DNA from 4 places in the Protofrankia sp. Cas4 genome. Region 1 is predicted to be linked to each of the others. Evidence: riboswitches for the same ligand, from Rfam matches in the RefSeq annotation. Region 1 holds a riboswitch; each other region holds the start of a gene.
The links. Region 1 has a riboswitch for cyclic di-AMP ahead of U9979_RS24005 (C40 family peptidase). Riboswitches for the same ligand answer to the same signal wherever they lie in the genome.
Positions count from the first base shown of each region.

Region 2: another riboswitch for cyclic di-AMP. It lies ahead of U9979_RS12820 (C40 family peptidase); the one in region 1 lies ahead of U9979_RS24005 (C40 family peptidase).
Region 3: another riboswitch for cyclic di-AMP. It lies ahead of U9979_RS03390 (transglycosylase family protein); the one in region 1 lies ahead of U9979_RS24005 (C40 family peptidase).
Region 4: another riboswitch for cyclic di-AMP. It lies ahead of U9979_RS12185 (transglycosylase family protein); the one in region 1 lies ahead of U9979_RS24005 (C40 family peptidase).

Region 1 is NZ_CAUVXL010000264.1:20,997-28,616, forward strand. Features, by position in the region: gene U9979_RS23985 (TIGR03085 family metal-binding protein) at 1-493, opposite strand, end outside; gene U9979_RS23990 (hemerythrin domain-containing protein) at 545-1,345, opposite strand; gene U9979_RS23995 (magnesium and cobalt transport protein CorA) at 2,034-3,224, shown strand; gene U9979_RS24000 (hypothetical protein) at 3,994-4,365, shown strand; cyclic di-AMP (ydaO/yuaA leader) riboswitch at 4,846-5,016, shown strand; gene U9979_RS24005 (C40 family peptidase) at 5,223-6,230, shown strand; gene U9979_RS24010 (plasmid partitioning protein) at 6,764-7,336, opposite strand.
Region 2 is NZ_CAUVXL010000137.1:734-8,353, forward strand. Features, by position in the region: gene U9979_RS12790 (FAD/NAD(P)-binding oxidoreductase) at 1-757, opposite strand, end outside; gene U9979_RS12795 (MDR family MFS transporter) at 1,023-2,543, shown strand; gene U9979_RS12800 (peroxiredoxin) at 2,568-3,017, opposite strand; gene U9979_RS12805 (hypothetical protein) at 3,169-3,489, opposite strand; gene U9979_RS12810 (hypothetical protein) at 3,768-4,139, opposite strand; gene U9979_RS12815 (peptidoglycan-binding protein) at 4,435-5,280, opposite strand; gene U9979_RS12820 (C40 family peptidase) at 5,476-6,153, opposite strand; cyclic di-AMP (ydaO/yuaA leader) riboswitch at 6,268-6,426, opposite strand; gene U9979_RS12825 (peptidoglycan-binding domain-containing protein) at 6,873-7,409, shown strand; gene U9979_RS12830 (acyl-CoA dehydrogenase family protein) at 7,527-7,620, opposite strand, start outside.
Region 3 is NZ_CAUVXL010000032.1:3,055-10,674, forward strand. Features, by position in the region: gene U9979_RS03390 (transglycosylase family protein) at 75-809, opposite strand; cyclic di-AMP (ydaO/yuaA leader) riboswitch at 881-1,053, opposite strand; gene fbaA (class II fructose-bisphosphate aldolase) at 1,277-2,314, opposite strand; gene U9979_RS03400 (hypothetical protein) at 2,478-2,921, shown strand; gene U9979_RS03405 (CAP domain-containing protein) at 3,042-3,860, shown strand; gene U9979_RS03410 (NAD(P)-dependent oxidoreductase) at 4,181-5,263, shown strand; gene U9979_RS03415 (GNAT family N-acetyltransferase) at 5,256-5,768, shown strand; gene U9979_RS03420 (nucleotidyltransferase) at 6,003-7,100, shown strand; gene U9979_RS03425 (MMPL family transporter) at 7,154-7,620, opposite strand, start outside.
Region 4 is NZ_CAUVXL010000130.1:13-7,632, reverse strand. Features, by position in the region: gene U9979_RS12215 (glycosyltransferase family 39 protein) at 1-772, shown strand, start outside; gene U9979_RS12210 (hypothetical protein) at 806-2,047, shown strand; gene U9979_RS12205 (DUF5703 family protein) at 2,133-2,327, shown strand; gene U9979_RS12200 (hypothetical protein) at 2,395-3,621, opposite strand; gene U9979_RS12195 (haloacid dehalogenase-like hydrolase) at 3,703-4,371, shown strand; gene U9979_RS12190 (multicopper oxidase domain-containing protein) at 4,539-6,056, shown strand; cyclic di-AMP (ydaO/yuaA leader) riboswitch at 6,553-6,728, shown strand; gene U9979_RS12185 (transglycosylase family protein) at 6,731-7,114, shown strand; partial or broken gene U9979_RS12180 (NUDIX hydrolase) at 7,243-7,620, opposite strand, start outside.

The DNA.
Region 1 (7,620 bases):
CGTTACCGGCACCACGCCGCAGCACAACCCGCCCCGGGCCGTCAGCACGCTCGGCGATCACTCCGACGGCGGACCGCCGGTAGGCGGCCCGACCGAACAGTTGAAACGATCTCCACAACGCCAGCTGCGTCCCCGCGTCAAGCAGGGGTCGCTCCCATCCGGGTCTGGCCCGCCGAACGTCCTCATGATGGACGAAGAACTCGACCAGGTTCGTGGCATCGTCAACCGGTCCGACACGGGCTGGATGCCACCACGGCGGGCCGCCACGGAAAATTTCCACCAGGTTCGGATAGGTGTCGCCGCGCATCGTGGACCGCTCCGCCGCCACCGTCACACCGTGCAACCACTTTATCGCCAAGCCAGGCAGCGCGTGCGGCACCCGGTCCCGAGTCACCAGATGAGCGACAAGATCATGCGCCGTCCAACCGTCGCACAAGGTGGCCTGTGCCGGACCGACCTCATCCAGAAGATCCGCAAGGGTCACACGCTGCACACGAGCACGTCCCATACGCGTAATCCTAGGACCTCGCCATCATCTCGGTGGCTACCGACGCGGTCGCCGTCGCCCTCGCGGCCCGTGCCCTCCAACCCCGGCCGCCTGGGCGCCACGAGGGACCTGCCGCCGACCGGCGATGCCACCAGCGTCGGTGCTGGCGGCACCAGGAGCACCAGAGGAGACATCGGTGCTGGCAGTGTCCGGAGTCGGAGTCGGAGTCGGACGTCCGAGCAGGTACCAGCCCCACAGTCCCGCCGGCGCGGGTGCCCGGATCCGTCCACCCGCGGCAACCCGGGCATCCATGGTGTCGAGGACATGATCCCAGCTCCCGGCAAGCCGCAGGACGAGGCCTCCAACCACAGCGGAGCGGGGAATGTACGGGTGGGGGCGGGTGGGTGCCCGCCGCATCGCCCGTCGGAACGACATGATGAGCCGGCGACGCTCGTCCGGGGAAAGTTCCTTCTCAAGGTCGGCAACCAGAATGTCCTCAGCGGCGATGTGCTGCTCCTCGAGCTCGGCCAAGCGCTCGCGCAGCGCTCCCATCGACTCGCCCGGCCGGTGCACGTCGCCCTGGATGTGCTGGGAGATGCCACGTAGCACCGACGACGTTTCCCGCCCCTGGGCACACAGCTCCGCGATACGCGGCCGGCTGTCCGGGAGGCGGCGGCGCGCCACCGGGTAAATGGAGGTCTGCACCGAGTACATATGTGCACTGATCGCCGCAACCGCGGTATCGGCAGCCCGCAATGCGCGTCTGGGGTCCCCGGAGGTCGCCGCTTCGGTGAAGGTCAGCTTGACAAGCTGCGTCGCATCATCATGGGAGGCGCTGATCATCTCAAGGAGGGACATCTCGCCCGGATCATTCCGTTCGCCGACCCCGGGATCCCTGACTGGTCGTCCATCTCCCGGCCCCGTTGTGGATCCCGGCCCCGTCGCGGATCCCGGCCCTGTTGTGGACGTCATCGCCACCCCCACGCCTGCGTACTTCCACGGTGCGACGACCGAGCCGACAGCAGCGAATTCGGCACACTACGGTCGACCGTCGACGGTCATCGGTCAAACTGTACGCTCAAGGTTTGAGCTCCGCTATTCACCCGACGACACCAACGCAAGGTGCGTGCCCCGGCCCCGCGAGGTCGCGCCCCTGTTACCGGACGCTCTTCGGGAACGATGTGAATCTGGTGTTGTGGCAGGAGCATCAGATTCACATCGTTAAGAGCGCCTGGCAGTAGGGGCGTGGGTCAAGGAGTGGGGCTGGGGCGGGTGGGATCGCGAGGTGCGAGAAGGGGGCCACCCTGGTGGTGGCTGTCGACCGACGAGCCGGGGTACCCGTGCATCGCGCAGCGATGGACGGGTAGCGCTGCGGCAAGGTGCGTGCCCCGGTGCCGCCACGCCACTGGCGCTGGCGCTGGCGCTGGCACGGCATGGCACACCCCTCTTGCCGGGCGCTCTAAGCCCGCTCGAAACACCCGGCACCAGAAGAGGCCAGACCGACATACCTGGCGACCGGCAGGACCATCGACGGAAGGAACCGCAAGTGAGCGACGAGCATGTCGATGACGACACCGGCGATCGACATGACAGGCGGTACCCGTCCGCACCGCATGCAGCCAGCCATCCGTCGACCCCGGCGGGATGGCTGGCGGGTGCCCTGGCCAGACCAGTATCCCTGGTCCGAATGGTCCCCAAACGGCGCCGCACCCGCCCTGAGGACCCTTCGACACCAACCGGCCGGGTGGTCGCCTGCCACGTCTACCGGGACGGCGCTCGCGACCCGCGAGCTATCCACCACACCGATGCCCTGCGCGTCGCCCGGGAGCACCACCGCGGTAGTTTCGCCTGGCTCGGCCTTTACGAACCGAGTGCGGCGGATCTGTCCAATATCGCCGATGTCTACGGCCTGCATCCCCTCGCCGTCGAGGACGCCGTCACCGCCCACCAACGGCCGAAGCTGGAACGATACGGGGAAACGCTTTTCGTTGTCCTCAAGACCGCCTGTTACGTGGAACACGAGGAGCTGACCGCGACATCGGAAATCGTCCACACCGGCGAGGTGATGGTATTTCTCGGACGGGACTTCATCGTCACGGTCCGCCATGGTGAACATGGCGGGCTCCAAGCGCTGCGCAGCCGGTTGGAGAAGCAACCAGAAATGCTACGCCTAGGACCGTCGGCCGTCCTCCACGCCATCTGCGACCAGATTGTCGATGATTACCTGGTCGTCACCGAAAAGATCGAAGTCGACATCGACACCATCGAGGGCTCGGTCTTCCGCCGCTCGACCCGCCCCGACGCCAGCAAGGTCTACCAGCTCAAACGCGAGGTGCTTGAGCTCAAACACGCCGTCACGCCACTTGCCGCTCCGGTGCGGGCGCTCACCGAGCCGGGCGTCGGCAGGATCCCACCGCGGATTCAGGAGTACTTCCGTGATGTAGCCGACCACCTCGAACTGGTCACCGAGCGAATAGCGCGATTCGATGAACTGCTGTCGTCGATCATCCAGGCAACCCTGACGCAGGTGACCATCGCGCAGAACGAGGACATGCGCCGTATCAGCGCCTGGGTCGCCATCGCCGCGGTTCCGACGGCGGTCGCCGGCATCTACGGAATGAATTTCGATCATATGCCGGAGCTGCGGCAGGTCTGGGGATATCCGGCCGTTCTCTGTCTGATGGCGACGATCTGCTTCGCGCTGTATCGGTCCTTCAAGCGCAACGGCTGGCTGTAATCACAGATAAAAAACCCAGGCGACAAAAACCGTACAACAACGACCACGCATCAAGCCGATGGTGTAGTCTATTATGCCCGGTGAATCATCGGGATCAGGTCACTGCAACCGACCCCCTCACCCGTGAACCCGGTACGGTGAAGAGGAACCCCGCCGGCCGAAGGTCATACGATCATGATACCGCTCGCCCGGCCACAGGCCCCGGGCAACCTGAGTCGGGGTACCGGCTGCCGCGGAGAGGCGAGAGTAGATCGGTGCCCCGAACCGAGCAAATCCAGGTGGATTACGGACGTACCAGACCCCGTCGTGCGGCCATCGCAGGGCGTGGGTATCACCCGTTCGGACTATCGCCAGGGGCGCTGCGGGTCAGGTCCGGCCGCTGGGTGGATACCACCGGAGCGCCCTGCCGTCCTCCCGTTCGGCCCTACCGCTCCTGAGGACAGCGACCCATCAGGACTACCGTCTCGCTTTGATAGCTATTTACGACTATGCAGTTCCGATATATCACCCGACGACGGGATTCACGAAGACCACGGCGTCGGCTACCGTAATCGGCTGTGTCGGCCCTTCGCGCGGGAACCCACCGTCAGCCGCCGTCCCAGCGGCCGGCCAACGGCAGACGGCTAGGACTGCGATCACACCCCGTGCTGACCCTTGCAACGGACCTGCATGACAACGGTCACATCCCCCGCCGCGCCCACGACCTGACGTGCCTCAGCACACGGGACGACATCCGTGACATGGCCCACGACGTGCACGACGCGGTCCGATGACCAAACCGACGTACCCGGTTCGCAATGATCTTATCGCGGAGCTGGTAACAAGGTTGGACCAACTTGATCAGCTCCTCGGGCGGCTGGAGGATGCTGAGCGCCAGGCCGCGGACGCCAGCGAGCACCTGATGCGTACCCGGCGGTGGCAGGAGGACACGGTTCGCGCGATTCAGGATGAGCGGGCGCAGATGCGCACTCATCAGCGGGCCCTGGACGATCTCGCGGACCGCGCGCAGGCCGCCGTCGAAGCCCTGTCCGGCCATTACCGCTCCCTGCCTGCCGAGGTTCACCAACTCGCGGTCGAACTGCACGTCCTGGAGACCGCCGGCCTGCTCTCCCGCCGCGCGACCCGCGCCCGCCGCCACTGACCCCGGGCCGTCACAGCCCCGGGCCGTCACAGCCCCGGGCGGGCCGTGTGGCTCACGCGGGATGCGCCCCCGCGGGATGCAGGAGCGAGACATCTCATAGCGATCGACACTATCCGTGATCGGATGACTCTACCAAGGCGACAATTTTCACTACTACATGGCAACGAAAGATAACTATCGGCACTCGAGTGCCCCCCGCCGCCAGACTGTCGTCGCTATGGCGTAATGTCATCTTCCGGATCCTGTGGGTCACGGCATCGGGCGCCTCAGCCAGGCGGCCTGCCGCCCGGACCAACAGGTCAGGGCATGGTGGCGAGCTGGTCGGCATGGAGGATGGGAGGAGCCGATATGGTCACTTCTGTGAGCACTCGCCGTAGTTGTGAGGGACTAGTGTTTACTGGCACCATCCTTTTGAACTAGTCTCACCCCGACGTCACGACAACACCGGGCCGAACGCCGAATCCTGCCCACGGTCCCGGTGTCCCCTCCGAGTCGTCACCAGGGCAGGAGCGGGGGACCCATCCTCCACCGGACGACACCGATCCGCGGTGCAGTCCTAGGGGTTAAGCGAGCTGTGCGACGGTCGCACGGCCCACCGGGCAGCCCAGCCCGAACCCGACAGCTCACCTCGCAGGCGAACGGGAAGGATCACAGCCTTGTCTGCGCCCGATGTGCAGCTTGATCCGGCAACATGGTCATATTCGTCGTCGCCGACAAAGTCGCCAACGAGATCGGCAACGACGTCGTCTCTGCGACCGCCTGCCGACATGACCGGGCGCTCAGCCCGTGGCAGGCACCGCGCGCCGGCTCCACCGTCGGGAACAAGTCGCGTCCGAGCCCGGGCCGCGGTAGCCGCGATGACAACCGGCACGGTTGCCGTGTCCGGTGTCGCGCTCGCCGGCTGCGCCCCGACCGACACCGGTATGGACGAAACCTCGGTCAGCTCGCGGGTCACGCTAGGATCGCAGTTCGGAAGCCAGGCGTCCCTCGCAGGCCTGCGCACGTCGGTCATCAACCCGGCCACCTCGGTCGGCCCCGGCTCCATCACAAGCCAGGTGATCGATCAGGCCGACCTGCACCCGAAGTCGGCTGTCGCGCTGAAGGTCACCAATCCGGACGTCTCCGTGCAGGCCGACCAGCCCATCGACATGGGCTTCGCCCTCGAGGACGGAACGACCCACGCGCCGCTGCCGAACCAGCTCATCAAGGTTCAGGTGAAGCTGCCTGACGGCTGGGCGACATTCAAGCACCTGTACACCAACGAACAGGGCTTCGCCAGCTACACAGCCAAGATTCTCACCACGACACAGATCACGGCTATCTTCGACGGCACCGACGCCCTGCAGTCGGCGCACTCCTCGAACATCGGTACGATGACTGTGATGCCTGGTCCAGCCCCGGCAGTCCCGGCACAGGCACCTCGATCGGTGGCTCGTAGCGTTCTTCAGGCATCCGGCTCCAGCGGGGCCAGCACGATATCACCGAGTACGATCGATGCGACGATATCCGCAGGCTCCCTCGGTCTACGGGCTGTTTATCTGGCGGCACAACAGGCCGGTAAGCCCTACGTGTACGGTGCAGAGGGACCTTACGCATTCGACTGCTCCGGCCTGGTTCAGTATGTCTTCAAACAGCTGGGGCGCAGCCTTCCTCGCACGGCGGAAGCTCAATACGAGGCAACAACCCGAGTATCGCAGTACAACAAACAGCCCGGCGACCTGATTTTCTTCGGTACACCTGGTAACATTTACCACATGGGCATCTACGCCGGTGATGGCAAGATGTGGGTAGCCCCAAAATCAGGTGACGTTGTCAAACTCGAGGCTATCTGGACCACGTCGTACTCGGTCGGCCGCGTCAGCTAGCGTGCAATCACAGTCCCAACGCCCTCTCGGGGGCCAAGGAGCCTGGTAGGTCGGCTCGTATGTCGGTACCGGCGACAGCAGCGTCCATCCCGGTCATGTGAAACGGTTACCGCTCCTTCAAAACACAATCGGGTTCCGCGTGTCCTCCCCCTCCGGTTACGCGTGAACCTCGCCGCCAGGTCGGTGCTGTCGAAATCGGCGCTGATCTGGCGGCCCCAAACCACAACTGGATGTCTCCAAGGACTTCCGCTGGTCGGAGCGAGCCAACCCCCCCGGCTCGTAATGCCCGGCGGAACGCGGGCTTCCGCTGGCCTTGCGCACTGAACCCCCCCCACAGTGCGCTCGGCCGGTGGGAGTCCAGAACTCCCGCCGGCCGGCCGCGCCACCCCCCCGGCTGAGCCGGCCGGCGGGAAGTCAATCCGGTGATGACACGAAGCGTGCCCAGAGACAGAGCTGGTGGTTCCAGGATCTCTGGAGATCCTGGAACCACCAGCCGCGCGAAACGAGCCATCAGCGCGCGGCCTTCGGTCGCTCTAGCCCCTGATATCTTTCGAAAACGTCCACAAAGCAGCGGTCGTGGCTTCGTCCCATTTCTGGGGCAGCAGCTTGACATGAACCTGCGAAGGGCACGCGGGCGCCGGTCCGACCGTGTTCACCGCCCCGACCGCCGCAAACAGTGGCTTCTGCGCGGAGTCAAGCGAGCTGCAGGCGACCGTAAGGGCCATGCGACCGCCTTCTCCCTCGCCCCAGATGTAGATCCGGGACATGTCGATGTTCGATCGCTCCTGAGCGACGTAGCGGACCACGTCCCGCAGGTACTGCGCATCCGGGCCGTTGACCTGCCAGCTGCTGGCCACCGCCTCCGGGTACACCAGGGCGAACTTCTGGCGATCTGCAAGCGCCGACGCGTTGCTGGCCTTCTCGATCGCCGCCATGTCGCTGCCGTCGTCAGCTAGAACGAGGACCAACGGCACCGGCTGCCTGGGCTTAGGGGCGGCATGTACCGCAAGCTCACGGCCTGCCGACGCGTAGCCCGCCGGAATCGCAGCGCGCTCGGTCTTCACCGTGGGTGAGCGGTGCGTATAGGCGAAGGCAACCACGACCACGGCTACGACGATCAGCGTCCGTCGACGGTTCTTGGTCCACAGCGCTTTCCCGACTTTGAGCGGATTCGATACCACGAGCCAACCGAACCACACAGACGCCGCCCGATTCGGCAGATTCGCCGTGTGGCGTGCACGAGTCGGGCACCGCACCGGCGATCTGGCCCGTACCCCGGCGGCCGGCCCGGGGATCCGGAGATCCGGAGATCCGCTACGGTGACCCGGCGCCACCTGGTTCGTCCCAATGGTGTATCCACAAGGTTCTGTGACGCCACCGGCGGCGGACA
Region 2 (7,620 bases), on a different contig from region 1:
TCAGGTCATAGCCGATGTCATCGGTGACGCCGGTGGCATGGTCGATGACGACCGCACGGCGCGATTCGGGGTCGACCTCGGTGAGTTCGCTGTTGAGGCGAACCTCGATGCCATAGCGGGCCACGACCGTCGCCAGCACGTCGGCGAACTCCGGCACGCCGAACAGGGCGGGGGTGGGCAGCACGAGTACGACCCGGATGTCGTCGAGGACACCGTGCCGGCGCCAGAAGTCGCACGCCAAGTACGCGATCTTCTGGGGAGCGCCGCCGCACTTGATCGGCCCTGCGGGCATCGTGAACACCGCGGTGCCCGACCGCAGCGAGCGGATCATCTCCCAGGTCTTGGGTGCAAGGTCGTAGGTGTAGTTACTCGACACCCACGGCGTGGTGACGGCCTCCCCCATCCCGGGAATCGTCGTCCAGTCGAGTTGGATTCCCGGACAGACGACGAGATGGTCATAGCCGATCCGCGCACCGCCACCGGTGGTGACGATCTGATTGTCGGTGTCGATCGTCTCGGCGCGGTCGCGGATCCAGGCGACGCCGGCGGGCATGACCCCGGCCTGCGGGCGGGCGCTGCTCGCAAGAGGTGCGCACCCGCCCCCGACGAGGGTCCACAGCGGCTGGTAGTAGTGGGTTTCGGCCGGGTCGATGAGGCCGACGTCGACGCTACCGGCGCGGCGCAGGCGGGCCGCGACGGAAATTCCGGCACTTCCCCCGCCGATGATGAGCGTGGTGTGGTGGCTGGTCGTAGCCATGGGCAGCATCCCTTGTGCACCGACAGGTGGGGTCAGGCCGGATCGGTGATGATGGGCGGGCCGACGATCAGGCGCGTGCGGCGCAGCCATCCCTCTTCCCGCAATGATCATAGCAGCGTCGCCCGTACCGCCGAGTGTGATCCTCAGAGCGCCCGGCAACAGGGCGCCCGGTTCAGATCAGCGACGGCTCCGGAACGGATCGCCATGGTAAACTTGTATGCGGCAACAAATATGGGCTACTCGCAGCTGGAAAGGTCAGCGCTTCATGACTGCCACCATCGAGGCGCCACCTCCGGGATCGGCGTCGGCACCGGGTGCAGACACCACCCCGTACTCACAGCGGCAGATCACGACCATCATGTCCGGGCTGATGCTCGGCGTACTACTCGCGGTCCTCGACCAGACGATCATCTCGACTGCGCTGACCCGGATCAGCCAGGACTTCCACCGGCCCGACCTCTACAGCTGGGTCGTGACCTCCTACCTGCTGACCTCAACGGCGAGCACTCCGCTCTACGGCAAACTGGGTGATCTCTACGGTAGAAAGACCATCTTTCAGATCGCCATTGCAATCTTCCTGCTGGGATCGGCACTGGCCGGCCTCAGCCAGAGCATGCTCCAGCTGATCATATTCAGAGGTGTGCAGGGCGTAGGTGCCGGCGGCCTGATCTCGCTGGCGCTCGCGATCATCGGCGATGTCATCTCACCCCGCGAACGAGGCAGGTACCAGGGCTACTTCGGAGCGGTGTTCGGTGCCGCCAGCATCCTCGGCCCGCTGATCGGAGGCTTCCTGGTCGACCAGGCGTCCTGGCGCTGGGTGTTCTACATCAACATCCCCCTCGGCGTCATCACGCTCATCGTCATACACAGGGTATTGACGATCGACTATGTGCGGCGTAGGGCTCGCCTGGACATTTTCGGAGCCCTGCTGCTCGTCAGCGGGGTGTCGCTGTTCCTGATCGCCGTGCAGGACGCCGGGCAGCAGGCACGGATCACCGAGACGATCTGGATCCTCGCCATCGTCGGGCTCGCACTCATCGTCGGATTCCTCGGCTGGGAACGGCGGGTGGCCGAACCGATACTGCCCCTGCGGCTGTTCCGCAACGCGGTCTTCCGCGTGACCAGCACGCTGTCACTCGTCACCGGCGCGATCATGTTCGGCGCGATCATCTTCCTGCCGCAGTACCTCCAGTTGGTGCGCGGCATCAGCCCCACGCTGTCGGGCCTGCGGCTACTGCCGCTACTCGCAGGCATGCTCATCACCTCGATCGGTTCCGGTCGGCTGGTGACGAAGCTGGGACGATACAAGATCTTCATCGTCGTCGGCACCGGGGTCATGACTGCGGGCATGGCCCTGTTCGCCCTCATCCGCGTCGACACCAACGGCTGGGTTCTCTCCGCCATGCTGTTCGTCGCCGGCTTCGGCCTGGGTCTATTCATCCAGAACACCGTCCTGGCCACGCAGAACGGGGTCGCCATCGGTGATCTCGGCACCGCTACCTCTGCCGTCACGTTCCTGCGGACACTCGGCGGCGCGGTCGGCGCCTCCAGCCTGGGCGCGATCATCATCGCCTACCAGCGCTCGCATCTGGCCGACAACATCAAACACTACGGCCCCCGTGAAGGACCGCGCCAGACGTTCACCCATGGAATGGACCGCGCCTACCTGTGGACGATCCTGATCGGACTCGTCGCCTTCGCGCTTTCGTTCTTTCTTCGGGAAGTGAGGCTGCGCACCACCGCTGCCACCAGCGCTCGCACCGCCACCGCCGAATCCCCGGGATAGCCCGGTCCCCTCGCCTTTGGCCCTTTACGCGGCGTCGGCGCGCAGCGCAGCCAGTGCGGTGTCCGCGTGCCGGCTCATGGACAGCTCGGAGTCGATGCGCGCAAGCACCGTGCCGTCCGTGCGCAGGACGAACGTGGCGCGCTTGTTCGGGCCCACCTTGCGCCGGACGCCAAACGCCTGCGCGATCGTGCGGTCGGTGTCTGCGACCAATGGAAAGCCGAGCGAATGCTTCGCGCTGAACGCGGCCTGCTTGGCGACGTCGTCGGCACTGATCCCGACGATGCCGGCGCCCAACGCGGCGAACTCACCGGCCAGGTCGCGGAAATGACAGCTTTCCCTGGTACAGCCGTACGTCATCGCCGCCGGGTAGAAGAAGACCACCAGCGGACCCTTGGCCAGCAGGCCGGCCAGGTGCAGCACCGCGCCCGTCTCATCGACACCCGACAGATCCCCAACCTGATCCCCGACATCCATGCGGCAATCCTCACCTAATCACGGGATGAAACGTATGACATACTACCGGATCGGAGATCGGGATGCGCCTGCCGTACGGATCTCAAGATCCAATTGGCGGCAAAAGGTCGTCAACACTGTTGACTAAAAACACCCGGAAACAGGGCGTAGATCAAGAAGCGGAATTTCGATCGCGCCAGTCATCAAGGGGCACTGTCGTGGGATGCGAGCCCGCGCCGGATCGCAGGTAGCGATACCAGACAAGCGCTGCCGGACGAACACGCGGATCGTCGGCGAGGCTGGCCCGCACGAGATTCACGCCGGTGCGGTCCAGCACACCGTCGACGGCGTCGGCGGCGACGTCGGAAGTGGCCACTCGGCCGGGCACGAGGATGCGGGCGATGAACAAACCGAGCTTGAACAAATCGGAACTGATGGACTGCGGCTCGTATCGACGCGGGGGCCGCACAGCAACGCCCGCCGCGTCTGTCACGCGGTGATGATGGCTGCCTCGTAGCAACCGAAGCCCCCCGAATGCCTGCTGCTATTCGTGACCTTACAGGTCACTATAGTGATCAGAAAAGCAGCATAGCCCCGAGGCCGGACATGTCGTCCACGTGACCGCACGATTGGGGGCACGGTGGGAACGCGGTGTGGGCACCATGATGGCACAGGCCGCGGCGGCCACGCCCGAAATGTTCCGGACGCGGCCTGTGCCGCATAGCCGCGGACCCGGTCCTGCCGCGTGCCGATCCCAGCCGGAATCAGATCTCACCCAGGATCCGCAGGCTGCTCCGATCCGCCGAATGCCTGCCGTGATCCGCCGAGGGGTTCGGCCTGCTCCTCGCCCGCGGCCTCGGTGCTCCGCTGGTCCTCGGCGGTCGCCTGCTCGGCCCCGCCCTCGGCCTGCGCCGACTGGCCGACCCCCGCTGCGACGCCGACGAGTTCCCGCAGGCGGGCCTCGACGTAGGGCTCGGTGTAATGCGACCTGTCCGCGATCCGCCGCACGAGATCGTTGACGCTGGAAGCGGCTTCGAGATCAGCGGTGCTGACCTGGACGAACTGGTCGAGAATCTGGTGCCGGATCTCCTGCCAGTTCTGCCGCAGATACTGCTCCACCTGCTGCGCCTGCTGCTGCTCCATTCGATCACCTCCACATCGAGATGTCATTTACAGGCATAAATCTATGCCACCCACACCAGGAGTCAACCGGAAATCATGATGGTCCTGCCGCCAAACGCAGAATGATGCAAAAATACGGAGACGGGGTCGATGTCGACCGCAGCATAATTTACCTGGAAAAGCCTTGTTATTATTTGTGCTCCTGACATGCCAGTGGGTCACGAAGCCGTTCAAATGCATCCCGACGGATGCGCTGAAATCCGCTGCTCTCCGCGACAATACAGACAGAATCTGATGACCTATCCGGTAATGGGACCTACGCGGTGAAAGAGAACAGCGCAGCGCGGGTCCGCGCCCCGACCACGCCATCGGCCGCAAGTCCGTGCCGGCGTTGGTATGCCTTCACCGTATTTGTGGTATGTGGCCCGAACTTTCCGTCCGCCACGACAGGGTAGCCACGTCCGGTCAGCGCTCGCTGAATCTGGCGCACGCCGGGACGCCCGCGGTGGGTGTAGCGGACTTCCCGCGCTCGGGGCACCGGATCGGCGACCCGTCGTGCCGGCGCCACGTCGGCCGCAGCGGTCCGGTCCGGCGTAGTGACCGGTGTAACCGGTGTACTGACCGGCCCAGTAGGACCACCTGGGCCGGTGGGATCGGCCTGGTAAGTGCCTGTCGCGCCATCACCAGCTGCCTCGGTGGCGGCTGCCGCAGCCCGCCCGAGGTACACGCGGTAGGACCCGTTGGTGTACGTGCTCCATGCTCCGATGCCCTGCATGTCGCACACCCGTTTGGCGGCCTGGGCGTTGATGGCTGGATCGAACAGATCTGCCCCGCCGACCCAGCCCGCATGCGCCCGCATGTTGATCTGCCACAGTCCCCGGGAATCCTCGCCATTGGGGTTGTGCGCGTTCGCGTTGCCGCCGGACTCGGCCAGCGCGACCGCGACCCAGGTCTGCAGCGGCTTCCCGTCGCAACCGCCAAGTCCCGCCTTCCTGCCGGCACCGGCGATGGAAGCGTCGGGAACAGGTGTCGCAGCGACAGAACTCGTGCCGGGCGCAGGCGCCGTACCGGCACCGGGCGATGCGGTGGGGTTCGCGCTCGCCGGACCCGCGGTCAGCATCATTCCCGCCGTCGCGCCGATGACACCGGCGGTGGCAGCCACCGCGCCGCGATTGTACTGGGACTGCTTTCTGTGCCTTCCCCTGGTCATTATCAGATATCTCACTTCAGTATCGTCGATCGGCTCATGGGCGCCGCGCGGACGCACCCGTCACAGCCAAGCTGGCGGAATGCCCACGGTGGGGCACGCGGCAGCCCGGCCATGACGGGTCGCATGTCTGTTAACAGTCGAGCCAGGTCACCCCAGGCGGCCAACGAGATAACTCGTGGAATAAATCTTCTGAAGCCGGACGACGGTTCCGCTGTGGGGAGCGGCCCACATCATGTCGGCCCCGGCGTAAATCGCCACGTGATGGATGTTTCCGGGCTGCCCGAAGAAGATGAGATCACCGGGTTGCTTGGCATCCCGCGATATCTTCTGCGACGCCGCGTACTGGGCGTCGGTCACTCGCGGCACGCTCCGGCCGAGCTGTTTGTAGATGTACTGGACAAGCCCGGAACAATCAAAGGAGTTCGGACCCTGGGCGCCCCACACGTATGGCTTGCCCGCCTGCTTCGATGCCAAATAGACGATCTTCTCACCGAGACTGGCAGTGGACGCCGCGGAACCGTCCTGCTGCGACGATGCACTGTCCGGCGGTGCCGAGAGGCCGCCAGTCTGGGCCGACACCGAACCAGCAGCCGACGCCGAACCAGCGGCCGACGCCGGGTCGGACGCCGAGGGCGAATCGGACGCCGAGGGCGCGGTCCCGGCGTCACCGGCAGCGGTGTCACCGGCCCAGGTCTGCGCAGTGGCAGTGGTGGCAGTGGTGGCAGTGGTCGAGCCGGCCGGACTGTCAGCCCCGGCGTCGTTCGCCAGTGCGGGGGCCGCAAAAGCGGTCAGAGCGACGGTCCCGGTGGCCGCGGCGGCAACCACCGCACGTGCGGACCGGCGGCGGAAGCTGGACCTGGCGGTCGGTGCACGGTGGCGACCGTGTCCGGACGGAACCCCGTCAGCAGAATCTGCACACGCCTGATATGCAGGCAACAATGATCCTTCCCGTACGCCTGCGAGGTTAGCTGTCGGGTTCGGGCCGGGAAGCCCGGTCAGCGCGGAGATCCGCGGCCGACTTCACCCCGAGGACGGCGCCACAAGGGCGACGTCCGCCAAGTCCTGGTTCCCCCGCTGCTGCCCTGGTGATTACTAGAAGGGAACACCGGACCGAGGGCAGAACTCGGCGTTCGGCCCGGTGTTGCTGAGAGCCCGGCCACGGTAGCGAACTACACGCTGTGACCGCAAGGGCCATTTTCCGCGAATCTCGACGCATGTCGACTACTATGCGTGTCAATCATCCGGCCGGCCGGTCAGAGAAATCAGATCAACACCGCTGGCAGTGGATCGAGCGCGGCGGCAGAGTACCGACATACATTGGCCGCCAGAGCACGCACGGTGATACCGATGAGGAAACAGGCCAATCGACGGGGTACGTCTTGTCTCATCTGGCAGGGGTTCTGGCAGGGGTTCTGGCATCGTCTTCGGTCGAATCCTTACCATCGGTCCCGGCCGCCAACACGGCGTCGCCGAAAAGGAGTCAGCGATGACGGCTGTGCAACAGTTGGTCGAGCATGCGTTGGCGGAGGTCGGCTACGCCGGGGATGGCCACAATCACACGAAGTACGGTCACCACGATCTGGTCCTGGGCGCGAGCCCATGGCCTGGTCGTCGAACGCACCGGCAATAATATTGCCACGGTCGAAGGTAACGTCGGAAACGATCAGGTACTACGCAGAACCTGGCTGGCCGGCGGTATACTCATCGTTGGATGCGTGAACTGGCAGTCGATGTTCAGCGGTGGCCCGCGCTTCCCGCTCGCCCCCCAGAATTCGCCGAACCGGTTCGCCTACTTCCCGACGAGCGCGCGCGGGTCCCTCGACCAGGGCGAGTCAGGGGTGTTCCCGGATCTGCGCCACCCGGTCACGACCGCTCAGAACGCGCTCAACATCGCTACGGGCCGGGAGGGCGATAATCGCCTGTTCTCCCCGGACGGCGCCTTCGGCCCGCTGACGGAAAAAGCGTTCCGTGATTTCCAGGAATTCTGCCGGTTGAACGACCCGGCGGTGGCAGTCACCGGTGTGGTCGACCGGACGACCTGGCGTCTTCTCGACTATTTCCTCGACATCAAAGGTCGGTGAACCGACGCCTACGCGATCTTTCGAGGTTTGTGCGATCGACAAGGACTCTTCCGTCGCACAAACCTCGAAAAATCATCTAGCCGGCCGGCAGACGCTAGCCGGCAGACGCTACGATCGTCATGACGCGCTCGCATGGTTGTCGAGGTGACGGCGGACCACACGACGGGCGATCGCCCAGCGGTGGGTCTCCGACGGCCCGTCATAGATACGG
Region 3 (7,620 bases), on a different contig from region 1:
GTCACGCAGGTGGGACCGGCCCGACTCGTCCTCGCGGGGTCTATATCAGTTCGCGGCCGTCAGCTGCCGGCTGTTCAGCTGAAGGTGATCCCCCAGGTCTCCGGCCCACAGATTCCGTCGACCGCCAGGCCCTTGTCGGCCTGCAGGCGGCTGGCCGCGCCGGCCGACTCAGGTCCATACCGACCGTCAATTTGGATCTTGTAGCCAAGACTGTTCATCTGGTGCTGCCACGACCGAACGTCTGACCGCACCTGATCGACGAGGTCGGCGGTAAGGGGCCTCGCATCAGCGGAGTTCGACGAGATGTCCGTGCTCACCGTGCGCCATTGCCAGCGCGAGGAACCGCTCCTGCCGTACGAGGGTGCCTGCGACGAGTCGGTGTCGGATGAGCTCGAGTCCGATGCGCTGGTGTCCGGTGCATCCCTGCTGTCACCGCTGTCACCGCTGCCGGTGCCCGATGCGCCGGGACTTGCGGTGCCGGCCGGGTTGGTGCCGCCCCCGAGTTGGTCGGCGCCCATGCCCTTGCCGCAGGCAGGCCACTGGCCGAAGCCGGCGCGGGCGGCGAGCTTGATCGCGGCTGCATCCTGGGTGCCGGGGGCCGCGCTGCTGGGCAGGCCGGTGAAGCCCAGGCCCTGCCAGGTGCCCAGCGAGAACTGGTAAGCGCCGTAGTAGCCGTTGCCGCTGTTCGCCCCATAGTCACCGCCGGACTCGCATTGGCGAAGCCCCTCCCAGGTCGTGGCGGCGCTGGCCGGTTGGGACATCGCGATGCCGCCACTGATCGCGGCGACCAGAGCCGGGGTCACCACCATGGCCCGGGTGCGGATCCGAGCCCGGCGAACTCCACGATGTCGGCCACGAGAACGTGTACTGGACATATTGGTAATGCCCTTCCCCACGCCTGCGAGGTGAGCTGTCGGATTCGGGCTGGGACTGCCCGGCCGCTTTCACGGCTTCACCCCGAGGACGCCCGATATCGACGTCCGAAAGTGGGTCCCCCGTTCCTGCCGCAAGTTTGGTTTTCGTCGAGCGAGGGCAGGATTCGGCGTGCCGCCCGACGTGTCCCCATCGTATCGACGGGCACGGCGCAGACCATAACCAGAATTGCTGGTGGCTGAACAAGCCGTGAATGCGGTTCGTGACTATGCGCACATCGCGCTGTCCACTCTTGCCGTTCCTCGAGATCGACTGCTAACGCGCGCATGCATGCGCTCAGCTTGCTTGCAGGCGGCCGAAGGAGGCGCGAAAAGCGATGTCGCGCCTCCTTCGGCCGGATGGGTCAGCTGGTCAGCGAACGCCCCGCCGAGCGCAGGTCTGCGCAGGCCTGCGCGACACGGGCGGCCATACCGGACTCGGCTGCCTTGCCGTAGCTGCGTGGGTCGTACTGCTTTTTCACACCTACTTCGCCGTCCACTTTCAGTACGCCGGCGTAGTTCTTGAAGACATGGTCGGCGATCGGCCGGGTGTATGCGTACTGGGTATCGGTGTCCACATTCATCTTGACAACGCCGTAGTCCAGCGTCTCGCGGATTTCGGCCAGGTCGGAACCGCTACCGCCGTGAAACACCAGGTCGAAGGGCTTGGCGTCGACTGGCAGACCGAGCTGCTGCGCGACATACTGCTGCCCGTCCCGAAGGATTCCCGGACGGAGTTTCACATTGCCCGGCTTGTATACACCGTGCACATTTCCGAAGGTTGCGGCGAGCATGTAGCGGCCCCGTTCGCCGGTGCCGAGAACCTCGGCGGTGCGCCACATGTCCGTCGGCGTGGTGTAAAGTTTCTCGTCAATCGCACCGACGACACCGTCCTCCTCGCCGCCGACGACACCGATCTCCACCTCCAGGACGATCTTGGCCTGGTGGCATTCGATCAGGAGGCCGTCGGCAATTTTGAGATTCTCCTCCAGCTCGACTGCCGATCCATCCCACATATGTGAGTGGAACAGCGGATCCCGCCCTTCGCGGAGAACCCGGTCCTTGGAGATCGCAAGCAGGGGGCGCAGATAGGTGTCGAGTTTGTCCGCGGGGCAGTGGTCGGTGTGCAGGGCGATATTGACCGGGTACGCTTTGGCGACATGGTGGGCGAATTCGGCGAGTGCTTGCGCGCCGAGGACCATGTTCTTCACCCGGGTGCCGGAGAGGAACTCGGCACCGCCGGTGGAGACCTGCACGATGCCGTCGCTGCCGGCATCGGCGAAGCCCTTCAGGGCTGCATTCAGGGTCTCCGACGACGTAACGTTGATCGCCGGGTAGGCGAATGCCTCGGTCTTGGCCCGGTCAAGCATCTGTGCGTAGACGTCCGGGGTGGCGATGGGCATGGTTGTGGCTCCTGTGGGCAGTAGGAGTTGCGTGTCCGTTAGGTCGATAATTGGCCGATTTGGATATGAACGGCGGACTGGAGTCGCGCGAAGGGTACGATGATCGAGCCTTCGGGGGCAGACAGGCTCGAACCGTGCGAGTGTGGATGGCCTGTCCGGAGCGGTGCTCTATGCCGTCATCTTCACGCTCGTCTTCGTCGACAGCGGCATCCTCGTCGTTTTCTGGCTGCCTGGTGACACGATCCTGGTCGCCGCCGGCATGCTCGCGGCCGACCCGGATGCGGGCGTGTCGTCTGGTGCCCCCACGCCCGGGATCCCGCTGGTCGCGACCGCTGGCGCCGTAATGGGTCATGTTAGCGCGCTGCCCTTGGACGGGCCCCGTCTTGAACGGCGTCACGTCCGGATACTTGCCCGTCCTGATGTGTCCTACCAGCACTTTGGCACTCTGGCCCCGCATGTGGCCCGGTCTGTCCGACGGGTGCGGACGTTTGCCCCCTGTTGCCGGGCACTCCTGGGCGTCACCCGGGGCAGCCGGCCAGGGCCGTTGGTCGCCCGTCCGACACGGCATGTTGTCGGGTGGATCCGAGGTGGCGCCACACTGGCCTGATCTGCTCATGATTATTCGGTTAAAAGCGATACGGGATGGCTCACCGTGCCTAGTACTCGCTACCCTTGTCCCGGATGCAGGGGGCATAGCGCGGGGGGGACCGACCACACGGAAGGTTCCATGGTTCGACATCGCAAGCACCGCCGTTCCCGGCAGGGATGGTCCGGCGCCGTCCTGGCAGTCTTCGTTTTCGTTCTCGCCACCGTCGGGTTGCTCCTGGCCCAGCTCGTCCACGGGGGAGGGCCCGCGGCCGCGACCAGTCCTGGGGCTTCGTCCCCGGCTCTGGTGTCCTCGACGTCACCGGTTGATCCCGCGCAGGGGTCTGTACCGCCACAGACCGTCGATCGTGGCACGGTTGGTGAGACCGTTCACATGCGCACCGCTGTCAAACCTGGCGGGTGGCCGTGGGCGGCGTCGCTCCCACCGAGCTCGCCGCCGTGGTCCACACCGGTCGCGGACGCCACGGCGGGCGGCCCGGCGGCCACAGCCGCACCGGTCGCTCCGGTCGCTCCTCCTACAGCGGCTACGCCGGGTACCGCCACCGAGCCGACATCGGCAGACCCGGCTTCCCAGGTGGTAGCGCTCACGAACGCCGAACGGGCCAAGGCCGGCTGCGCTGCGCTGACCGTCGACTCCAGGCTGACCACCGCGGCGCAGGCGCACAGCGACGACATGGCGACGCATAACTACTTCAGCCACACGAGCCAGGACGGGCGCACGCCCTTTCAACGCATGGCTGCTGCCGGGTACCAGTTCTCGATCGCCGCGGAGAACATCGCCGCTGGGCAGCGCACTCCGACCGAGGTCATGGCGGGCTGGATGAACAGTTCCGGGCACCGGGAGAACATCCTCAACTGCTCGTTGAAGCAGATCGGCGTCGGTTACGGCACCGGGGGCAGTTACGGGACGTACTGGACGCAGGATTTCGGGACGCCGTAAGAGCGATTAGAGAGCTACTTAAAGTAAGATGTCGGCGGTTGAGGTGTGGATGCCGGCGCTGCACCGGGCTGGTGGCCGCGGCCGAGTCGTCGCGGCCGCCGGTGCCTGAAACCAGTTACTCTTGGGCTCCGATCACGTAGGGTCGATATCGTGCGACCGGAACGACCTGTCTGCGTGCTCGGCGTGACGGTACGTTAGGCCTGTCTGATAGACCTTGAGGTATCCGGGTGTCGTCTTGGCGGGGAGTCCGGTGGATCGGGAAGCGATCTTCCGGGAAGGCCGATTACCGGGATCGGGGATCTGCCGGGTAGGTCCCAGGGGTGAGAGGGGACGACGTGGCTCGCGCGGTGGTGACCGGCGCCGGGGGATTCATCGGGGACGCGGTCGTGCACGAGTTCCGCCGACGCGGCTACGATGTTGTGCCGATAGACGTCCGCCGTGGTCCTGGCATCGTCGTGGCCGACGTCACCCATCCCGGTGACTGGGAGAAACTGCTCACCGGGGCGGATCTTGTCGTGCACGCGGCGGCCGTCGGCACAGGTGGCGGTGGCGAGCTGGCCGCGGTCCGAGCCGGCGTGCCGAGCCGGCCGCTACCGGTTGCGGACAGTGAAATGCGTAGGATCACGGTAGCCGGCACCACTGGCGTGTTGGACGCATGCCACCGCGCCGGCGTCGGTCGCGTTGTTCACATGTCCTGTGTGAGTGTGCTGGGCCCTTCCTTCCCTGCCGACGCTGACGAGGCCGTGCCCGTCACCATGACCGGTCTGGCGCGGGCTGACGCGCTGGCTGCGGCCGAGCACGCAGCCGTGGCCGCAGCCTCCCGCGGTCTGGCGGTGACAGTGCTACGGGTCGGCGACGCGTACGGACCACGGGCCGGTCGATGGACCCTGTGGCCGCTGCTGCTGTTGCGGGCCGGCCGCTTCGTCCTGGTGGACTCCGGCCGCGGGATCCTGAGCCCCGTCCACGTCGACGATCTGGTGTCGGCGGTCGTCGCGGTCATGGACTGCCCGGCGGCGGTTGGTGAGATCCTGCATGTCACGGGTGGGGCGGGTGTTTCGGCATCCGACTTCTTCGGCCGATACGCGCGGATGGCCGGCGTGGCCTTGCCGGGCTCGGTGCCGGCGGCGTTTGTTCGTGCGCTCGACTCGGCGGACCGGCTGCTGGTCGGGCGCAGGTGGTTGTCCGGACGGGTGAGCTCGCGTCTACACCCCCGAGTTTATGTTGATCTTGGACCGCTCGCGTTGGCTGAGCTGGCCCGAACGGGCACCTACTCGATCGCCAAGATCAGAAACCTGGCCGGCTGGGCGCCCCGCGTCGGCCTCGACGAGGGGATGGCACGCACCGAGGTGCTGCTGCGGGAGCGGGGACTGCTCGGCGTCGTGGAGCCCGCCCGCCGTGGGTGAAGGGCCGACCCTGACGACATCGAGGTTGCTTGCGCTTCCCCTGACGGTGTGGAACGCCGGCTTCGTGGCCGAGGAGCTGGGACCGGTGCTGGCGGGCGCGTGCCTGCACCAGGCGCAGGGGATCGCTGTCGACGTCGCCGATGATCCGACCGATGCGTTGCGGCGTGATCTGCGTCGCCGGGCCGGCGGAGGGCGCGGCGTGATGACCTGGACGGTGCGTGGTGAGGACTCGGTGGCCGTCGGTCTGCTGGCGGTGGACGCCGTCGACCGGCGGGCACTGGTGTCGGTGTCCATCGGGCGTCCCTACCGGCGCCGGGGGTACGCGACCGAGGCCCTGCGGGCGCTGGCCGGCTGGCTGGAGTTCCGCGGCCAGGTGGTCGTCGAGGCCCGGGTGCGTGTCGGTGACCGAACGGGTGAGCGCCTGGCCGTGGCGACCGCATTCGTGCCCGCGGACATCGTGTTGTCCGGTGGCTGGCGGGTCTGGTTCCGGCCGCCCCCTCCGTAACGTCACATCCACTGCCTCACCACTTCCGTAATTCCACCGGATCTGTGACTTTGGGTAACCAGACTGGACCCGATGTTTACCCCGCTGCAGGATGCGGCACCATAGATGCGATGTCGCGAATGGGACGGTGTGAGCCAGCCGCCCAGTTCACGCGTCCGTGTCGGTTGGCCATCGGCGCGTGTCATGGATGGGGGACCGTACGGTTGGCGCGAAGGCGCCTGGGAGGTTCTCAGAGTGAGCGTGGAAACCCGGCGTGAAGTCGCACCCGTGGACAGTCCGGACGTGCCAGGCCTGATGCGGCCGCGTGGGTCTGAGGTCACATATGATCATTTGATCATTCCGCCGCACTGGCGCCGTTCGGACGAGACCGGGCCAGGAGCACACAACCCGCTGTTCCCGGATGATCCAGGGGCCGGTCCGTTTAACCCGCAGACCGGTCCCATCACAGGTGCGATGACCGGTCCCCTGCTGGTGGGCACGACCGCGCGCGCCTTCGCCAAGCTCGACGACCTGATCCGCCTCAACGTCGACGACCGCGCGGTCATCGACGCCCGTCGGGACGACGCCGAGCAGGCCCTACGGGCGATCTTTCCACCGCGCTGCGCGCTGCCGTTGGTCGGTGTGGCTACCATCGGTTCCGCGGGGCGCGACACGATGATCCGCCCGCTGGACGAGGTTGACATCTTCGTGGTGTTCAGCGCAGCGAACAGCGCCTGGAAGCGCTTCCGCTGGGACTCACGTGACCTGCTGCTCTGCGTTCGCAACGCGATCGGTGGCGAGCGCATCCAGACGATCGGCACGCGTGGCCAGGCCATGCGCATCGTCTACAACTCGGCGCCGGACGTCCATCTCGTGCCTGCCTTCGACCATCCACGGGCAGGCTACGTCATGCCCGACTGCGTCGGCGGCTGGCTGCCGACCCGGCCGGAGCGGCACGCGAGCTGGATGGCGGACGCCGGCCCACGGGTCGCTTCGGCGGTTCGGCTGCTCAAGGCGTGGAATCGGGTCTGCGGCAGCCATCTGCGTTCGTTCCACCTGGAGGCGCTCGCGGGCAAGGTTCTGATCAACCGCGGGCTGAACACTCGGCAGGCGCTGGCGGAGGTCTTCCGGCACGTCGAGAACAAGGGGTTCACCGCCTACGACCCGGCGGAGGTCGGCGGCGACCTGTCGACCTACCTGCAGGGGGACGACTGCGACGCGCTCGCGGAGTCGGTGCGGTTCGCGCGCGTCCACGCTGATGATGCTGTTGAGGCGGAGCAGGCGGGTCGGCACGAGGATGCCGTCAACCTGTGGCGGCAGGTTTTCGGGCCGGAGTTTCCGACCTTCGGGTAAGAACCCGTTTTAGCCCTGTTTCAGACCTGGCCGGCGGATGACAGGCGGTGCGATCATGGTTCTCTTCGCACCGCCGGCGGCCCCACAAGAACCTCGTTGCCGGCGCTACCTACGCTACCGGGGGGATCGGTGCCGGCTGCCGTTCCCGGCGGCTCCGCAGGCAGCCTTGCCAGGCGGCTCGGCCACCAGATCTTCGGGCCGATGTCGAGCGCCAGCGCGGGCACGAGGATCGAGCGCACCACGAAGGTGTCGACCAGCACTCCGAACGCCACCAGAAAGCCCACCTCCGCGAGCTGCACCAGTGGAAGGATGAACAGTACCGAGAAGGTGGCCGCCAGCACGACTCCCGCCGAGGTGATGACGCCGCCGGTGACGGCCAGCCCGCGGCGCGCGCCTGCTCGGGGGCCGAGTCTCTCGGCTTCTTCCCGAACCCTGATCATCAGGAAGATGTTGTAGTCGATTCCCAGCGCCACCAGGAATATGAATCCCAGTAGCGGCAGGGACGGGTCGGCTCCGGCAA
Region 4 (7,620 bases), on a different contig from region 1:
GGCGGGCGGTCCCACCACCCAGGGGCGGACGCTGCTGTTCCTCATCACCGGGCTCGCCGCCGCGGGGATCGCCGGCCGGGCGGTCGACGGCCGCTACGTCCTGGTCGACCTGAAGGGTATGGAACCGGGTCGCACGCTGTTCTTCCTGGCCACGGTGACGCTCTTCGTCGCGGTGGCCGCGGGAAAGGTGGTGGGCAACGCCTGGGCGGATCGGTACACCGCCACCGCGTTCGTGCCGTTCCTGTTGGTCATCGGCCTCGGTGCGACCGTTGTCGTGGACAGTCGACTGTTCCGCGGGATCATCGTCGTGTGTGCGTTGCTCGGGCTTGTCGGTGGCTATGGCGACCTGTCCCGCACCCGCACTCAGGCGATGCAGGCCGCGGGCGTGCTCGAACGCATCGGGCGGCCCGGCGACGTGTTGCTGGTCTGCCCGGACCAGCTCGGTCCGGGCCTGTCCCGCACCGTTCCGTCCTGGATGCACGTGTATGTCGTCCCGACCTACCTACCGCCGGACCGCGTTGACTGGACGGACTACGAGACGCGTAACTCGAAGGCGAACGGCGTTGTCCTCGCCGACAGGGCACTCGCGCAGGCCGGCCCCGCCCACACGGTGTTCTTCGCCGGGTCGGGTGCCTACCGGACGTACGAGACCCTGTGTACCCAGGTCCGTGGCCGTCTGCAGGACAGGCGTCCACTGGCCGACGAGGTGATGCGCCAGGGCGAGTCGGCCAGGGTGTGGGAGAACTTCACCCTCCTACGCTTCCAGCCCTGACCTTCATTGGGTTCATTGGGTTCATTGGGATCGATGGCTGGATCGCCGTCGGCGGTGCGATCGTGGTTCTTCGCGCCGTCGGCGGCGGACGTGCGTCCCGCGCAGCCCCCGCGGGGCGGACCAGACCCGCGGGGATGGCGGACGCCGCCGCTACGGACGCTGCCGCTACGCGACATCACCCTCGCCTGGTGTGCCACCCGCATCGTGACCGGTGCCGCGTACGCCCTGGCCCGCTACATCAGCGGCCAGCTCGCCGCGGGACATGACGCGCTGCATCCAACGGTTGCCACGCCGTTCCGGCTGACCGGCCTGCTCGGCTGGGATGCCGGCTGGTACGCAGGTATCGCCGAGCACGGATACGCCGGGGTCGGCGGGCAGGGGCTGCGTTTCTTCCCCCTGCTGCCGCTGCTGGTCCGGGCGGTCGCCGTGGTTCCCGGCCTGGGCGGCCATACCGGCGGCATATTGCTCGTCCTGGTCAACATGATCGCTTTTGTCTTTGTGGCGGCGCTCGCCTGGCTGGCCCGCTCCGAGGGTCTCGACCCGGCGGCAACCTCGCGGGTGGTGTGGCTCGCCTCGTTGGCACCGCCCGCGTTCGTGCTGGTCATGGGCTATACCGAGGCATTGTGGGGGCTGCTGGCCGTTGGTGTGTTCGCGGGCCTGCGGACCCGGCGGTGGGAACTCGCCGCGGTCTGTGGGCTGCTTGCGGGGCTGTGCCGACCGGTCGGCATCCTCCTGGTGGCACCGGCGGCACTCGAGGCCCTTCGCGGGTTGGGGGCAGTCGCGCGCACGGACCGGCTGCGCCGGGCAGCGGCCGTGCTCGCACCCGCAGCCGGCTTCGCGCTCTTTGGGTTGTGGGCGCAGATTGCATATGGTGATGCTCTGCTGCCACTGCGGCTACAACGACAGGAGTCGCTGCACGGCAGCTCGTCGAATCCCGCCGCTGTGCTCTGGGCGGCGGTCCGGGGCATCATCCACGGCCAGGTGGGTACGGGCCTGCACGTGCCATGGTTGGCGCTGTCCGTGGTCCTGCTCGTCGTGATGGCGCGGACGCTGCCGGCGTCCTACACGCTGTGGGCCGCGTTGACGACGGCCGCGGTACTCACTGGCAGTAACCTTGATTCAAGTGAACGGTACGTATATGGAACCTTTCCATACCTTTTTGTCGTGGCCGGGCTCACCCGACGCGACGACGTCCTGCGCATCGTCCTTGCGGTCTGCGCCGCGATGCTGGTGGTGTACGCGTCGCTGGCGTTTCTCGGTCTTTACGTACCATGACGGGTCGTGTCGCTCGGGGTAGACAGGCGGCGTGAACCATCGGGTTCATCACTCTCGTTGTCCACCCTGTCGTTACGGTGGCGTCATGGACGTGGAGTACCAGCGTTTGTATCTGCCGCCTGGCACCGACCGACGCCAGGCGCTGGCGGTGCTCACCCTGCACGCCGAGTTCGGTGACTGGGAACTGGAGCGGCTCCGCCTGCTGCCGGATGGTTCCCGGCGGGTCGTCCTGCGTCGTGCCCGGCGTAAAGGTGGACTTCCCGGATATCTACCGACCTGACCGTCCCGCGAGGTTACCTGGCCACCGCGAGGTTACCTGGCCACGGAGCGCGGATCAGCACCCGGTGTCAAGCACCCGGTGCCAGGTGACCGGGGCCGGTAGGCGGGGCTGTCGGCTGGTCCGAGGGCTGCTCCGGGGGTTGATCTGCGGGTTTGCCGGCAGTCGCCGGCCCGCCGAGGCTGTCGCGCACGGCGGCCAGCTCGGCCCGCACCGCGCGTAGCTCCGTTGCAAGATCATCAGCTTGACGTTCCGCGCGTTCGGCGCGGGCACGGGCATCCGCTCTGCCTTCGACGAGCACCCCCTGGCGTTCGTCCGCCACCCGGTTGGCGTGGTCGAGCCGCCGGTCGGCGTCGGCCTGGATGCGGGCGATTGCGGTGTCGGTGCTCTCCTGTTGGCGAACCAGGTCCAGGCGCAGCCGGTCAGCCTCGGCTCGCGCCTCGGCTGTGGTCCGTTCACCCGCGTCCGCCCGGGCCAGGGCTGCGTCTCTGGCCGCGGTGGCGCCAGCCACGGCCTGGACGGCTTCCTCCCGGGTGTGCGCGAGTGCGGCCGCGGCTTCGCTGCGCGCCGTTGCGACGGCTGCGTCCGCCACCTGACGGGCCTGGCTGATTTCCGCGTTCGCCTGCTGTCGGACCTGCGCGACCCGGGTGTCGGCGTCGCGCCGCACCGCACCGAGGGCCGCTGCGGCTTCGGTCTGGACGGCGTCAAGGGCTGCTCGCGCCTGGTCACGGGCCGCGGCATGCACGTCGCGTTCGGCCTCCAGACCGATCCGTTGCTCGTCGAGTTGGTCCACGGCTGCTACCGCCTCGGCGGCGACCGCTTCGGCCTCGATCCGGGTTGCCTGCGCACCGCGGGCGGCCTGCTCGGCCCGGACCGCCCGGGCGACGGCTTCGGCGACCCGCTCGGCGGCTTCCGCCTCCACCGTCTCGACACGGGCTTCCGTAGCCGCAATATCGCCAAGAGTCGCCATTTCGCGGACGAAACCGTCCAGCGCGCGGGTGAGCCCGGTGGCCAACGCCGTGATCTGTCCCGCCAGCGCGTCGGCTCGTGGACGTGCGCCGCCGGTGAGCCCGGCGGAGGCCGCTGTCGGACTCACCGTCGCGGTGGCGGTGGGTATACCGGCAATGTCCCGCCGCCGACGGTAGGCGGAGAGTCGGTTGTGTGCGGAGTCATCGCAGTACGCGGGCGGCCGTCCAGGCCCGACCGGAGCACTCGGTGGCTGGGCGCACCCCGGGTATGCGCATGTGGCCGGATCGGTCTCGTTGACCACCACACCCTCGGTCATGATAGTGCTCACCGTCCGTTCCAGATTCCGTGAGCGGCCGTCGACCGGGACACGGTCGGCCAGGACACGGTCGACCAGGACAAGGATGCACGAGTGAGCGAACCGTCCGAAGCAGCGGTTACCGGGGTCGCATTGTTCGATCTTGACGGCGTCCTGGTCCGCGGTGACACGTTCACCCGACTGTTGCGTCGCCACCTGTCGCAGTCCCCGTGGCGCACGGCTCTGGTCGTGCCGGTGACGCCCCTGCTGGCGGTGCGCCCGCTCCGCCCGGCCGCGGCACGGATGATCATGAGGCTTGCGCTGCTGGGCTTCGACGCCCCGCGGTTCCGGGCGCGGGCACAGGCGTTCGGCCGGGATCTCGCGGTCGACGGCGGCGTGGCGATACCCGAGGCCGTGGCCACCCTGCGCCGCCATGCCGGCGCGGGTGATCGGGTCGTGGTCGTCACGGCATGTGAACACGATCTCGCCCGTGCGGTTCTCGACGGACTCGGGTTGGGCGAGGTGGAACTGATTTCGTCCCGACTGTCCTGGGGCCGGTTCGGCGTCGGCCGGGGCAGCCTGCACAACTACGGGTCGCGCAAGCCGCGGCAGCTTGCCGCCTACGGGATTGAGCCGCCCTGGGAGCACGCGTACAGCGACTCGCTGGCCGATCTGCCCATGTTGGCGGCTGCCAACCAGGCGATACTGGTCAATCCCGCCGGAAGGGTCGCATGGCGTGCACAGCGGGCGCTCGGCGGGCGGCTGCGGATCGTCCACTGGTGAGGCCCGGTCCGGCGGGAACCCCGGTAGACGGTTGCCAATGGGTAGCAGACCTGCCCTAGCACCTTCTTCTACATGTGTTAACTGGTTCGCGTGGTGCACCCGCCGGATTCGGCTCCCGGCCGCTACTGTCACCCACCGTGACAGCACGATTCCGCGCCGGATGGCGCATGCGTATTGACGGCAGCACCGCAGGCCGGGGGTGGGCGGCGAAAGGTCCACCCGCCTGGCGTCCATCGTCCGGAGCAGGGTTTACCGGCGCCCTTGCACTCGTCATATGCCTGGCCATCTCCGGCCCGGCCACGGCGCTAGCCGCTGTCGGCGGACAGCCGAAAACCACCGATATGGCCGGCATGGCCGGCATGGCGATGCCGAGTCCGGAAGGCACGTCCTACTGGGATGGTGTCGGCGGTGCGGCATTCCATCCGACCGGACAGGTGCGCACCTACTATGTCGGTGCCGATGAGGTCGTCTGGAACTACGCCCCGGACGGGCGCGACGACATCACCGGTCAGGCGTTCGACTCGACAGCGAAGACGTACGTCCAATCCGGACCCGGACGCATCGGAACGAGCTATCTCAAGTGTCTCTACCGCGGCTACACAGACGCGAATTTCACCAGTCTGGCCCCGCGCGCCCCGCAGGATGCGTACCAGGGCTTCCTGGGCCCGGTCATCCGGGCCGAGGTCGGCGACACCATCAAGGTGGTGTTCCGCAACGCCTGCAAGATTTCTGACAGTATGCATCCGCACGGTGTTTTCTACACCAAGGCGAACGAGGGTACGCCCTACGCCGACAACACCTCCGGGGTGGACAAGCTTGACGATGCCGTACCCACCGGAGGCACGCACACCTACACCTGGCTGGTGCCCGACCGGGCGGGCCCGGGCCCACACGACGGTAGTTCGGTCATGTGGATGTACCACTCCCATACCAGCGAGGTCACCGACACCTATGCCGGACTCACCGGCCCGATGGTCATCACAGCCAAGGGGAAGGCGCGGCCGGACGGCAGCCCCGCCGACGTCGACCGTGAGATCTTCACCTTGTTCACAATCACGAACGAGAACTGGAGCCCGTATTTTCAGGAGAACCTCCGCCGTTTTGCCCAGCCGCCGTATCCGTCACAGGACGACAGCAACTTCGTCCGGTCCAACCTGCGGCACGCCATCAACGGCTACGTTTTCGGCAACGAGCCGATGATCACCATCAATAAAGGCGAGCACGTCCGCTGGTACCTGATGAGTATGGGCGGTGAGCAGGACCTGCACACCCCGCACTGGCATGGCAACGACGCGGTCGTGGGCGGAATGCGGATGGATACCGTTCCGCTGCTCCCCGGTACCATGGCAGCGGCCGACATGGTACCCGACAACGTCGGCATCTGGCTTTTTCACTGCCACGTGAACGAGCACATCACCGCCGGCATGCTGACCCGGTACCAGGTCGTGTCCGGCACAGGCACAGGCACAGGCAGCAGTAGCACCGGCGGTACCGGCACCACCGCATCGGCGTCCGGGTCGGGGGCCACAACGATGCCGGTGCCCAAGGGTGCTGTCTCGGCGGGTGAGGGCGGGATAGCCAACCCCCCGTCCGCCGTTCCCGCTGCGTCGGCGGTAGCCGCCATCGTCGTGATGGTCGCCGGCCGCAGGATCGTCCGCCGCCGCCGCAGTCGGACGATGGGCTGACAGCCACACCGTCCACCCCATTGGCATTGGTCATCGCTGGCCAGGCCCGCGCCGTTGCCTCGCAGCGGGCCTGGCCAGCGATATGTCGGGATTCCCCAGTTGTCCGGGCCCGCGTCTCTCGCGGGTCGGGCCTCCTGTGGGCCGTGGCAGCGCTGCGGTCGGACATCCATTGTGCATATTGCCGACACGATACACGGCGCCGTCGACACCGGGTTTTCCGGCGCCGTCGTACAATCACCGCCGGATAGCCACGCAGTCGATCCGCCTGCCCACGTACCGCGTAAGGCGGGGCTTTACCCGACAGGTGGCAGCCCCGTCACAATATCGCCGGCGGGACGAGGCCACAGTAGGGATGAGCGCGAGTACGCGCACGTTACCGGCAGCCGTAGCTGCTATCAACATCGGATACGGACTGTGTGCCTCTTCACGTAACCTTGCATTCTGGGCCGTCGTTGCACGTATGGTCTTCGCCGTGCCTTCGAGAGGAAGGCACGCGTCGGACGGCACGCCGAATCCTGCCCCCGTCCGATGAAAACCAGACCGGTGGCAGGAACGGGGGAACCACTTTCGGACGTCGACGTCAGGCGTCCTCGGGGTGAAGCCGCACATCGCGGCCGGGCACTCCCAGCCCGAATCCGACAGCTCACCTCGCAGGCGTGGGGAAGGACATCTACATGTCCAACGTACGTTCCGGCGACCGTGGAATCAGTCGAATCAAAGCACGGGCCCGGGTATTGATCGCTGTGCCGGCACTTGTTGCCGCCATCGGCGGCGGCAGCGTCGCGCTGTCGCAGCCGGCAAGTGCGGCCCCGTCCGCGGACGGGGCGCTGGCCGCCATTTCGAAGTGCGAATCCGGTGGCAACCCGAGCGTTGTCAACTCGATCGGCGCCGGCGGACTGTTCCAGTTCCTGCCCGGTACCTGGCACGGTGTCGGCGGGTCCGGCCTGCCGCAGAATGCCAGCGCCTCCGAGCAGTGGATGCGTGCGCGGATGCTGTACGCGCAGCAGGGCACCAGCCCCTGGTACGCCTCGAAGCACTGCTGGGCCGGAAAGGCCTAACAGGCTCGACGGCCAAAGGGCGTGCGATCATGTTCTTCTCGCACGCCCGGCGGCCTCAAGCGGTCTCGACGGCGCCCGGGGGGAGATTCTGCCAAATGGGATCTCCCCCCGGCCGGTCGCGTTGCCGGTCAGGAATGTTTTCCAGCCGCCTGGCCGTGCGGCGGTCTGGTCCGCTCAAGCTCCAACGCGATGTCGATGAGATCAACCCGCTCGAGGGTGTCGATCTGATCGACATCGATCCAGGCGGCCTGGTCGGTGGAACCGCCAATCTCATGCCGAAGCACGCCGCCGACCACCCGGGCCGTGTAGATGATCCGCACGGTGTGATGGTCGACTGTGCCGCCGGTGCCGCGCGGAAAACATCTGCGCATCGAGTCCACACCCAGCAGTGATTCGATCACGACGTCGTACCCGGTTTCCTCCTCGACTTCACGTACTGCCGCGGCCAGCGGATCCTCGCCGTGATCGATGCCGCCTCCGGGTAGCGTCCAGAACTTCCCGCCCGT